DNA from 3 places in the Neobacillus sp. S1227 genome. Region 1 is predicted to be linked to each of the others. Evidence: riboswitches for the same ligand, from Rfam matches in the RefSeq annotation. Region 1 holds a riboswitch; each other region holds the start of a gene.

Region 1 (4,203 bases):
TTACTTGCGAAAACATCATGTTGATTTTAATATCCTAACAGTCATTCATCAAGACAATGTGGGGCGGGCAAAAGAGCTAATGGCGTTCTATCAGCAAGAGGGCTTTAACCATGTTCAGTTTATCCCATGTATGGATTTTCGGGCGCAGGAGCCGAATAAACCGGGACAATATTTGATTACTCCGAAACAATATGGCCAGTTTTTATGCGAGGCGTTTGACATCTGGTATAACGACGGCAATCCGAATCGATCTGTTCGCTTCTTTGATAACATCCTGAGCACTTACCTGCATCAGGAGGCAGAATTATGTATCCACCGTCAGACGTGCCCGAAAACATTGATTCTTGAGCAAAATGGCGACGCCTATCCGTGCGATTTTTATATGAATGAAGATTATAAGCTTGGGAATGTCGGTCAGGGTTCACTGATAGACATCCTCAACAGTCCAAAGTATAACGACTTTCTTAGATTGAAGCCTGCTTTGCCTGATAAGTGCAAAAGCTGTGAGTTCTTAAAGCTATGCCATGGCGGCTGTCCAAGAAATAGGGCCTGGAACCAGGCGGATGAAACGATAAACCCGGATTATTTCTGTGAAAGCTACTTGCAGGTTTATAAGCATGTACATGAACGAATGGAAAGGTTGGCAGAAAGTATAAAACTTCAATGGTTACAAAATCATCTTAAAGCTGGACGCCCAAAGCCTGAAAGAAATGATTTATGCTTATGCGGCAGCGGGAAGAAGTTCAAAAGATGCTGTGAAAAGTTTGTTCAAATGGTTTAACTTTCCTTAATGGGGGAATGAAAATGGATCTAACAACAGGCTCCATACTTTTACTGATTGGGATCCTGGCTGGAGGTTATGGAACGATTGTCGGTGCCGGGGGCGGATTTATTTTCGTGCCGGCACTGCTGCTTTTATTTAAAATGGAACCTGCGATTGCTGCAGGATCAGGACTTATTATCGTGTTAATTAATTCTTTGTCCGGTGTGATTGGGTATGCCAAGCAAGAGAAGATTCAATTTCGAACGGGGCTTACACTCGCAATTGGTGCCCTGCCAGGTTCTCTTCTTGGGGTATGGCTGCTCCAACTCTATTCATCTAGTTATTTCTATGTGATATTTGCTACCTTGTTGGTTGGATTGGGAATCTTTTTATTCACCAAAAATCTACCTGAAAAATTACAAAGACGCCAGCCATCTGAAGGGTATGCATGCATAGCGGCAGGTGCTTCCAGCGGAATTGGGGATGCTCTTGATATGATAGTTAAAGAAAATGGCCGTTCGATAGAAAAATGGCTTATTCCGCTTGGGGTCGTGATCGGCATTTTATCCAGTTACCTCGGGATTGGCGGCGGCTGGCTTCTCGTTCCCATCTTAATTTATGTATTTAATGTCCCTGCACACAATGCTGCGGCAACGTCCATTTTTTCACTTTGTCTGTATTCAACAATCGGTGTGTTTGCGCAGCTATTGTATGGCCATATCGATTGGCCAGCTGTCATCTTTGGCGGCATCGGTGTGATCGTCGGTTCACAAATCGGGGTGTTGCTCTCGCAAAAAATCCCTGGCAAAGTCATCATCCAAATGCTGTCCGTGTTATTGATATTTATTGGAGTTCGTATGTATTTTTCATGAAAAGAAGCATGGGGGCGGTTCTCATGCCTCAAAATTTTGAGGCACAGAAACCTTCCCCCATGCTTTACACTGCTGCTTTCTGCATTGGCGGGGTGGCTTTTTGTTTTTTGCTCATGAAGAGGAAGACGCCGAGGAGGACAAGTAGTCCGCCGAATATTTGCCATCCGGAAAGCCGTTCTCCTAGGATAAAGATAGCCAAAATGGTGCTGCCGACCGGTTCGCCAAGAATACTCATTGAAATGGTCGTGGCGTTCACATAGTTTAACAGCCAGTTATTAATCACATGGCTAAGGCTCGGAACGATGGCCAGAAGCAAGAAAATCCCCCATTCCTTCGGCGGATAATCCCAAAACGGCACCCCGGCCCAAAGATTATAAACAACTAGTACAATCCCGGCGCATAAAAACACGCAGAAGCTGTAAATCCAGTGGGATAAATTTTTCACGACGGTTTGCCCGATAAATAAATACCCGACCACTGCGATAACGCTGAAAAAGGAGAGAATATCTCCACGGATGGCATCGGCACTTAAACCGAAGTCTCCCCAGCCAATCATCATCGCTCCGATGATTGCAATCCCCATTGTTGCCAATGCGGAAGCGGTCGTTCTTTCTTTAAAAAGAAAAAATCCCCCAATAAGTGAAATGAGCGGCTGAAGGGCGAGAATGATGGTCGAGCTTGCGACTGTTGTAAACTTTAACGAGCCGAACCAAAGGGCAAAATGCAAGGCCAGAAAGACCCCGGAGAAAAAGAGCATGGCACCATTTTTAGGACTGACTTTTTTAAACTCCTTGCGTTTGACCCAAACCATCGGCGCTAATAACAGACTTGCAAACAACATTCTGTACATACTTAATATCGAAGCCGGTGCATCGGACCATTTTACAAAGATGGCCGAAAACGATATGGCGATAATGGAAATAGTGAGCGAAAGGCTGATTGTTTTAGAATTGATTGACTGTTTCATTGCTGCTTCCTTCCTTGGTGGGGTTTGTGAAATTGCCTCTAGCAATCTATTACCATTATCGCAGATATTGCTGGAAAATCGAAGCCCTATGTTTTTCCATGGCAAACGCCTCAAGGAACCTCCAATGGTTTATCAACAACAATTATTTAATTTCATTTTATGGTAGGTAATCTTTCTTTCGAGCTTGCACTGTAACTCATAGTCAAGACAGTCCGCAAGCAACAGCTCATGGTAATGCACCCTAAACAAGTGCCATTCTTTTTTGAATTTAGCTAATAATATATTCATTCCACTCTCAACTCCTCTTCTATTGTCATAAATCGCAGGAGTCCGTATTCGGAAGCTGGCAAGCATGGTCAGAAATGACCTTAGCCCCTGTAGCTTGCGTCGCCATCTTTCAATGGGTTTGCCTTTATCGTACGATTTATGGAATTACTACTATTTTGACGATGAACAACTTGTCCCAGCAAGTGTTTTCCTGTTTTTTATATTGGGAAAAAATTATTCTTGGACTTTCAGAATCATGATATCTACCCTTCGGTTAGCTTGGCGGTGCTCCATAGTGTCATTTGGATATAGCGGCTTTTGCTCACCAAAGCCAGCAAATTGCAATTTATTGGAAGGGATACCATTTTGCTCGAAAAAGTAAAGTACGGACAAAGCGCGAGCAGAAGATAATTCCCAGTTTGACCTGAATGTGCCCCCGGTAATCGGGACATTATCCGTGTGGCCCTCAATGCTGATAGGGTTTTGTACTCCCTTAATCAAATCCAGCAAGTCACCCAGAATAACAGGGGAATTTCCCTTCAATTCTGCGCTGCCGGACTCAAACAAAATGACATCCTTTAGTGAAAGCTTGATCCCCTTAGGTTCGTCCTGAACGGTGATGACCTTCTCCAACCCGCGTGCCTTGATATAGCTTTGGATATTCTCCATCAGGCTGTGCAGCTTATCATTCTCTTCCTGTTTCTTTTGCTCGTCAGCTGCATTTTCGATTGGCTTTACCGCAGGCGAGCCGGCATTTTCCTTTAAAATCAAACTGCTGCCTTTTCCGTTCAAAGCCGAATTCATCGAAATCATGATTTGCTGTAACTTCTCTGAATTGATGCTGCTCGAAGCAAATAGGACGATAAACAAGGCAAGCAGCAGGGTCAAAAGGTCCGCGTAAGGAATTAACCAGCTTTCATTCATATGCTCTTCACTGTCTTGTAGTCTCCGCTTCCTCACTGTCTAATTCCCTCCTTTCTTACTGCTGGTTACAGTCGTACCCCCGACCTTACAGACTTTCGACCTCTTTCACAACCATTTCCTCCTGTTTCAAACGTGCCTTTGTTGGCAAATAAACCGCAAGCTTTCGTTCGATCAATTTAGGTGTTAATCCTTCCTGGATGGCGAGCAGCCCTTCCATCATCATCAGTTTCAGGTCCTGCTCTTTTTTAGCAATGCGCTTCAGTTTATTTGAAATCGGATGCCATAGGACATATCCGGAAAAAATCCCAAGCAGCGTCGCGATAAAGGCGGCGGCAATCGAGTGTCCTAATTTATCCATGTCCTGAAGATTTCCAAGCGCCGCAATTAATCCAACTACTGCTCCCAAAACG
Region 2 (4,203 bases), 2.1 Mb from region 1:
GAAACACGCAATCCCAAAAAAGATATTCCGAAAGCCATCTATTGGTGTGTTGGGATTGGAATGATTACCATGGTTGCGACGAGCTACATGGCCATGCTAGTCATTCCTGATTGGAGAACACATCTAAATGATGCAAACTGGATGAATACCGTCTTATTGCAAGTGTCGATCATGACCGGCGGGGAAGGGTTTGGCCTCTTCTTTACAGCAGGATTTTTAAGTTCTCTCGCCGTTTTCAATTTAGTGGCAACTGCAGCAGGAGCGCGCCTTTTATATGGAATGGGACGAGACAATCTTTTGCCGAAAGGATTCTTTGCTGCTGTAAACAAACGATTCAACACGCCGCATTTTAATATCATTTTTATTGTCGCAATTGAATTCATCCTGGGAACGACTGCCAATATTAATACGATTTCAAATCTGGTTAATTACGGGGCATTCTTTGGATTTGCAGCCATTAATCTTTCGGTTATCTGGCTCTATTATGTAAAGAAAAAAGGCGAAGCTCCATTTAGCTTGGGAAGCACGCCTAATTGGATTCCAACTGGGAAATACCATTTCCGCTATTTCTTTCTTCCACTTCTTGGCTTTGCCGTCATTCTATACGTCTGGTTTGGGATGGACCGGCTCGCCATCCTATTAGGTTGTATTTGGCTGTTCATCGGTATCGTCTTTCTGTACTTTCGAACAAATGGCTTTAAAAAATTACCTCCGCAACTGGAACTTTGATTGTTTATACACTTAAAAAACTTGTCGTTTTAAAAAAGTAAAAGTTTTATTCATCATCCCTGCCAATAAGAAAGCTAGCTGAGTGGCATGGGACTGTTCTGCTGCATCATTTTGCAGGTTATTAGGCAAAGGGATGAAGTATAAGAACCGTCCCCATGTATCTATTCTAAAAAAGAAAATTATGGTAAAATAAAAGAAACAAATGACTAAGGAGGGGGGAGATGAATCTATATCAAAATCACCCACTGTCTGTTCAGGACTACTATATCATACGGGAGAAGTCCGAAGAATTATTAGAATTTATTGATGGGATGGTCTATTTAACGCCCTCATCATCTACAGGACATCAGGGAATATCAAGAAAACTTCTCATCCAATTAGATCAATTTTTAAAAGGTTAATCTTGTGAAGTCTTCCACGCTCCTTTTGATATCGAATTAAAGAGTGAGAACATGGAAGGAACAGAGATTGTTATTCCAGATCTCAGTGTGATTTGTGATAAAAGTGGTTTGAATGACATACGATATATTGGTGTTCCCAACCTTATTGTTGAAATTCTAAGCCCCTCCAATCAGTCCCATGACCTAATTACCAAACTTAATATTTATATGAATTATGGAGTAATCGAGTACTGGATCGTGAATAGAATGTTATATGCAGTCACTGCTATCACTTAATGATGAAAAAATGTATGAACAACATGACATGAAAACCGAGACTGGAATTATTGCATCGAAGTTTTTAGAAGGATTCAGTATTGATTTAAAAGAGATTTTTTGAAAAATTATAAAGGTCCAGGGTGTTTCCTAGGCTAATTTGCATTCCTCTAAGATTTCAATTCCAGATAAATTTTATCAGTAGGAATTTTTGTTATGTAATATTTGAAAAAATTGTAATATAATAAAAATAATTAGTTTATTTAGATAAAGGCAAACCACTCGAAAGATTGGGACGCAAAGCTACAGGTCTAAGGTGTAAAACTATGATGGCTGAGCTGCCTAAAATAGTATATATTTTAGGGGGATTTCATTGTGGTTACGCTTGCTTGTGAAAACGAACTCGAAATGGATGTCGTGAAACTTAGTGATGAAAACATTATAGAGAGGTATATAACAGCTCTAGTAAAAATGGCAGACCAAAATTATAAAATGTTAGAAACAGAATTATTGAAAAGAAGGTTATTTTTGGTTGCCTTAGAACGATACGATACAAAAAAGCTGTTATTCTCTTCAGGCTTCACTGAGTAGGGCTCATCCACAACAGCAGCGACTTTAGTAGCTACAGAAAAAAGAAGACTCCAAGGACTTTTTAGAGTGCTTGGAGTCTTCTTTTTCTATATTAAAAACTATTCCTATAAACATAGGCATCATTCGGCTGCGGAATGATTTTATAATCCGTCACTTTTAAAATCGGGATTTTCATTTTAAAAGGCTGGTAGTACATCGTGTCCACCGTACCCGTTACCTCGTACCACTGGTCATTAGGAATGTGGACATTTTCAGGGAATTGAATCATCATCCCGAACACACCAGAGTCGGCAATACAGTGAATAATCCCAAAGCGGAATAAAAAGATTTGGTTGCTGTTCAACCCAGGTCCATTATAAGAAAAACCCTTCATTGAAATGGTTTTTCCGACAAATTCACCTGAATAGTTGTAGATGACTTCCAGTCCTTTTAAATAGTCCTCATCAGTTAGGGTAATATGGTCATTTCCTTTATAAGATTTGAATTCCTTTTTTACCAATTCAGTAAACGCATCCTGGCCCATGAATTTACTCATGTCAGGATTTAATATTTGGTGCATGCCATAACGGTCGGCCCCGTCCTCTAATGAAGGAAAACTAAATCCTTTTGCATTGACTAACTGCGAGTCAAGGGTCGCTACGGGCAAAAATACACCTGTCAAAGCGGGAAGAAGAATCATCGTATACGAAACCGTTCTTTTTAAATTTTTCCCAAACGATGTTTCTTTATGATTAGAGTCATGCAAATGATCATGATGGCACTCGTCACAATCCAATTCCTTTTCCGACTTTTTCTCTTTAAGATACCATCTGATTCCTTCTACAATCGTTAGGAAAAATAACGCATAAATCATGCTGTAAGAAAGGAAGGAATACTTCATATTGATATATTTCGAAATGTTACCGGACAAATGCAAATAAAAAAACAAGTTGGCAAACAATAATAGAATCACAACGCGTAACATTTTCTTCCCTCCTTTACAGTAATAGTGAACCGATAAATACAAATGCTGATATTAACGAAACAAGCAGAATGACGAATTTAGGTTTAAACGTTCCGAACATCATCAGCAGGTTCTTGATATCAACCATTGCACCGAAAACCAAGAATGTCACAATTGAACTTTGTGAAAATGTGTTTCTGAAAGACGAAGCAACGAACGCATCAGCTTCTGAACAAATTGATAAAATGAACGCTAGTGCCATCATGACAAGAACACCCGCTACTTTTGAATGTCCAAGTGTCGCCAATGTAGAAGTCGGAATATAGGTTTGCATTGCTGAAGCGATTAATGACCCCATCACCAAGTACTTTCCGACGTGGAAAAACTCATCAATGGTATGGGTGACCACGCTGACCAATTTTTGTTTCGTATTTTGGCTAGAATGGTCATGGACATGTATATGTTCATCAGCTTTCAATCTCAATTGATTTGTTTTAACGATAAAAGAAAGAACAACCCCGACTAAAATGGAAACCACAATGGCAAACCCGGACCGGTACCAAACCATCGTCCAGCTATTACCAAATGCAATATACGTTGAAAAAAGAACAATCGGATTGATAATCGGTCCAGTGAGCATAAACGAAATCGCGGCGGGAAGCGCCACACCTTTTTCAACTAATCTTTTCGTAATCGGAACAATCCCGCATTCACACCCTGGAAAAATCGCTCCTACGAAACTAGCAGTTATCACCGAAAGAATCTTATTTTTTGGCATAATCCGGACAATCATATTCTCCGAAACAAAGACCTCGATCAGGGCTGCAACAAACGCGCCAATCACTATAAAAGGAATTGCTTCTATTATTATACTAATAAATATCGTGTTTAATTGTAACAATTGATTCATAGGAGATCCTCCTGGAAATGAAGCCTCAGATAAAAAACATACAAAATTATAACAGAAATAATGGCGAATGATAATGTTTTAACGTTTCCAGAAGTGGGAAAAGTCTTAACCGAATTATTAAATTTTTTGAAAAAATTGCAAAAAACCATTATCATAAAACTATAGGTTGTTATAACCTGGTCTTAATAATAAGTAATAATTTAGATAAACTGGAGATTATTGTATGTCGATTGAGATGAAATATAAAAAACCAAATATTGACGACTATTTTAAGTCACTCGGAATCAAGGAATGCAAAAGTAAGCTTGCCTTTTGGAAGCACGTCACTGGTGTGGATTCCGACTTGGCAGAGGAGCTGGAACCGCTTATTTCCC
Region 3 (4,203 bases), 1.8 Mb from region 1:
CATTTTGATGAGGAAATGTATGAAGAGTTGAAAGAGATTTATGAAATGGTAATGAAAAAGAATTCCTTCAGCCCTAATGAAATGCAGGCTCTAGTTGAAGAATTGGGAAGCTTGCGGAAAAAATAAAAACAGACCTCGAATGAGATCTGTTTTTATTTTTAATCTTGATCAGTTAAAATTACTGGGCCATCTTTGGTGATGGCGATTGTGTGCTCATATTGGGCGGAATAGGTGTTATCGACGGTCCTTGCTGTCCATCCGTTAGAATCCATTTTGGTGAATAATAATCCGATATTCACCATTGGCTCAATCGTAAATACCATTCCCTCTTTAATTCTTGGGCCTTTACCTGGTAAACCATAATGCGGTACATCCGGCTTTTCGTGAATCACTGCTCCAATCCCGTGTCCGATAAAGTCCCGGACAACCGAGAGTCCTTCACTTTCTACATAAGTCTGGATGGCATGACCGATATCGCCAATCCGGTTGCCTGGAACGGCTTGTTCAATTCCCTTGTACAAGGCTTCCTTTGTGACTTTTAACAAATGCTTAGTCTCTTCGGAAACCTCGCCAACTGCGTAAGACCACGCGGAATCAGCCAAGGCCCCGTTGTAATTAACAACCATATCAATGGTGACAATGTCCCCTTCCTGCAATGGTTCTTTGCGCGGAAAGCCATGGCAGATTTCATCGTTAATACTTGCGCATGTTGCGTATTCGTAGCCCTTATAACCTTTTTGTTCTGGAGTGGCATTATGCTTTTTTAAAAATTTCTCCACAAACTGATCAATTTCCCAAGTGGTAATCCCTGGCTTAATCATTTTGGCAATTTCTTTGTGACAGGCAGCAAGGATTTCTCCTGCCTTTTTCATTGCTTCGATTTCTCGTTGTGACTTTAAGACAATCATGTAATTTTCCCCTGCCTTTTTAATTAAATTCTTTTGTCTGGAGTCCTATTTGTACGAATCCTAGTATATAAAAACGATTACTTAATGACATTTTGGGCAACACTTTAATATTAACGCTAACGGGCTTATTTTTCAAAACTACTTTCTTAATGTAAAAAATTAATTTATGCAAATTTCGATAATTTGTCGTATTCCTTTGTTCTTAATATGGTACTCTCAAATTCTTTTTGATAGAATGATGTTATAAATTATTTTTTAGGTGTGTGAGAATCCATGATAGGTGACCGCGTAAAGAAATTCCGCCAAGAGAAGAAGATGTCACTTTCTGAACTAGCAGAGCAGGCAGGGGTTGCAAAATCCTATTTAAGCTCGCTTGAGAGAAACCTTCAAAAAAATCCGTCCATACAGTTTCTTGAAAAAATTGCCGGTGTATTAAACATTCCGGTTGAGCATTTAATACATGAACAGATTGACAAGACGGAATTGGACAATGATTGGATGAATTTAGTTAAGGAAGCCATGACCTCCGGTGTTTCAAAAGATCAATTCCGCGAGTTCTTGGAATTTAATAAATGGCGGAACAACAATCAAAACAACAGCTAAATATAAGCAAAAAATAAAGCACCCTACAGAATTATTAATTCTTGTAGGATGCTTTTTGCTTTTGATATGTATGAAATTGTTCAGATTTGTTGTTACCGCTAAGGAAATTTCTTATTTCCTCTGCCGACAATCCAATTTTCTTAGCTTCAATAATTAGTGTCAACCAATCTCTGTCAATCTTCTCCATCTGCTCTATCCCCATTTTCAATTTAACAACCCCCTAAAATACTTACCCGTATTTCAGGCAGCCCGGCCATCCTAGCTTCTCTCTATTTCCACCTTAGATCCTCGGCTTTGCGTCCCTGACTTTCACCAGGTTTGCCTTTTCTGAAAGGAACTTTCTTATTTTTTATTAGCCCTTATTTCTGGGTCTAAATTCATATCATTGTTTTAGTAAGTTCATTATATCTAGTCCTTTTTTAACATAGTGTTAGTTTTTGTCAGCACTTTTCATATTCTAAACCTCTTTTTTTGACAAATTTTATCATGTTTCCACAAATTTTCCTCCAATTCACATTTCCTAAAAATGGAATATAAAAATAATTGAGAATTTGAAGTCGAAAATCCCCTTAATTTGTGGGAGAAAAATTTTCCTTAACTATTATTGGCTCTTATTTTTATGACGAAAAATTTGTCTAATTTGTGACGATTAGCATATAATGTAAACAATATAATAATATACAAAATATTATTAATTTTCTGAACAGTTAAAGAGGTGATAGGCATTGACCATTGTTCACATGTTAAACTTTTCAATCCCCATTGCTTTTATAGTATTTGCAGGTTATTTCTTAGACCGCATGTGCAAGCCTGCCAAAGCAGAAGAAAAAGCTGGTGAAGAGGAATTGTAAAAATTCTCTCTTCGCCAGCTTTTTTAGCTAATCGGAATTTATTTTCATATTTGCTGCGCTAATTCAACCGCGTCTCGTAAACCGTCCTAACGGACTCGCCAATCGTCGAATGTTCCATTATTTAAACCGGTTTTCGACCTTTTGTTCGTAATTTTTAAAAATGGACGAATCTGTTTTCGCCCCGCGTTTTGACATCAATTGATTAAAGCGAAGGAGCTTTTCATTTAACTTTTTTTGCAAACTTTCCTTCTCGATGTTGTCGTCACATCTTTTGATGAGATCCTCAATGCTCATCATCTCTTTGCGTAAATGGTTTTCCTCTTCTGTAAAGCCTGCATTTTTCATGATTTTGTAAGCCATGCGCAGTTCTTCAGGTATCCCCGATAAATCTTCAAGCTTCAGGGGTTTTCCATATCCAGGAAGGTTATCAAATTCCCCATCTTTGTATGCTTTTTTAATCCGATCTTCTGAGACAATATGAAACATATCCATGTTTTTGTCCTCCTTTATTTAGCATACTCACTACATTTATTATAACAAAGGTCCATTTCGGTTGAAAAATAAATCGGTAATGATTTCACCCTTATTGGGGCATGCTACAAGCGAGAACGAAAGGAGTGTTAGACTTGGCTCGTGGAGAACATTTTAATCATAAAAATAAAAACCATCCTGGTGAATTCCCCAAGAATACCATGACCGAGAGTCATGCTGAGCAGGCAATCGGGGATGAAGAATTAATTGTCACTCAGGAAGCCTTCAAGAATAGAACGGAGGAAGAAGAAACGCGGCAGGACACCGCCCGTCTGCTTCCTGAGCAGACAGAATAAAAGGCGTGAAGAGTTTCACGCCTTTTTACTCTGATTATTTTTCAAAGCTTAATTTCTTCCTAAACTGAGAAAATTCTACGGTTTTCAGCCATTCTGCCAGCCCTTCGATATCCTTTGAGAAGATTCGGTCCTGCTTAATGGATGCCACCTGCTCACGACCTTTTTCATAGAAGTTCCTCGTATGGGTCGCCATTTTCTCCACACCGCGATATTCTACGGCTTGCATGGCGCAAATCATCTCAATCGCAAGGACCCTCCGGGTGTTTTGGATGATTTGATATGCATGCCTTGATGCAATCGTCCCCATGCTGACATGATCCTCTTGGTTTGCCGAAGATGGAATGGAATCCACACTTGCTGGATGTGCCAAGATTTTATTTTCTGAAACAAGGGCAGCGGCAGCATACTGCATAATCATCGCCCCTGATTGAAGGCCTGGCTGCGGGCTTAAAAATGGCGGCAGATCGCTTAATTGCGGATTAACTAACCGTTCCACACGACGTTCTGATATATTAGCAAGCTCTGCTACTGCGATTTTCATAAAGTCCATTGCAAATGCAATTGGCTGCCCGTGGAAGTTTCCACCAGAGATGACTTTTTCCCCGTCATCAAAAATTAGTGGATTGTCAGTCGCCGCATTCATTTCGATTTCCAGCTTTTCTTTTACGTAATCAAGCGCCTGCCAGGAAGCACCTTGAACCTGCGGGATGCAGCGAAGAGAGTAAGCATCCTGAACCCTCAGTTCTCCCTGCATCGTTGTTAATAAACTGTCACTCAAATAGCGGCGGATTCTTGCTGCTGTATCAATCTGCTGCTGGTAGCCTCTTGCCACTTGAACCTCTTCTGCAAAAGCATCGAGAATTCCGTTTAACCCTTCAATCGTCATGGAGGCAATCAATTCACTTTCGAAAGCAAGCTGCTCTGCTTCCAGGTATCCGACTACCCCCATAGCTGTCATGGCTTGCGTTCCGTTAATGAGAGCAAGACCTTCTTTAGCCTCAAGTGTGAGTGGGA

What was found. Region 1 has a riboswitch for cyclic di-GMP ahead of ACZ5AE_RS25715 (DMT family transporter). Riboswitches for the same ligand answer to the same signal wherever they lie in the genome.
Region 2: it holds a riboswitch for cyclic di-GMP, as region 1 does, so the genes downstream of both, ACZ5AE_RS15110 (hypothetical protein) here and ACZ5AE_RS25715 (DMT family transporter) in region 1, are expected to answer to the same signal.
Region 3: it holds a riboswitch for cyclic di-GMP, as region 1 does, so the genes downstream of both, ACZ5AE_RS05595 (anti-repressor SinI family protein) here and ACZ5AE_RS25715 (DMT family transporter) in region 1, are expected to answer to the same signal.

What each region holds. Positions count from the first base shown of each region.
Region 1 covers NZ_AP038276.1:5,120,895-5,125,097, reverse strand. Annotated here, with positions in the region: gene ACZ5AE_RS25725 (anaerobic sulfatase maturase) at 1-781, shown strand, start outside; gene ACZ5AE_RS25720 (sulfite exporter TauE/SafE family protein) at 805-1,635, shown strand; gene ACZ5AE_RS25715 (DMT family transporter) at 1,700-2,602, opposite strand; cyclic di-GMP riboswitch class I at 2,938-3,023, opposite strand; gene ACZ5AE_RS25710 (OmpA family protein) at 3,104-3,829, opposite strand; gene motA (flagellar motor stator protein MotA) at 3,879-4,203, opposite strand, start outside.
Region 2 covers NZ_AP038276.1:2,988,807-2,993,009, reverse strand. Annotated here, with positions in the region: gene ACZ5AE_RS15120 (APC family permease) at 1-729, shown strand, start outside; partial or broken gene ACZ5AE_RS15115 (Uma2 family endonuclease) at 951-1,509, shown strand; cyclic di-GMP riboswitch class I at 1,648-1,731, shown strand; gene ACZ5AE_RS15110 (hypothetical protein) at 1,761-1,976, shown strand; gene ACZ5AE_RS15105 (TIGR03943 family putative permease subunit) at 2,068-2,940, opposite strand; gene ACZ5AE_RS15100 (permease) at 2,954-3,829, opposite strand; gene ACZ5AE_RS15095 (methyltransferase domain-containing protein) at 4,053-4,203, shown strand, end outside.
Region 3 covers NZ_AP038276.1:1,106,910-1,111,112, reverse strand. Annotated here, with positions in the region: gene ACZ5AE_RS05610 (DUF1128 domain-containing protein) at 1-126, shown strand, start outside; gene map (type I methionyl aminopeptidase) at 159-908, opposite strand; gene ACZ5AE_RS05600 (helix-turn-helix domain-containing protein) at 1,182-1,511, shown strand; gene ACZ5AE_RS05595 (anti-repressor SinI family protein) at 1,546-1,713, opposite strand; cyclic di-GMP riboswitch class I at 1,752-1,844, opposite strand; gene ACZ5AE_RS05590 (hypothetical protein) at 2,237-2,362, shown strand; gene ACZ5AE_RS05585 (DnaJ family domain-containing protein) at 2,480-2,854, opposite strand; gene ACZ5AE_RS05580 (hypothetical protein) at 2,989-3,189, shown strand; gene hutH (histidine ammonia-lyase) at 3,224-4,203, opposite strand, start outside.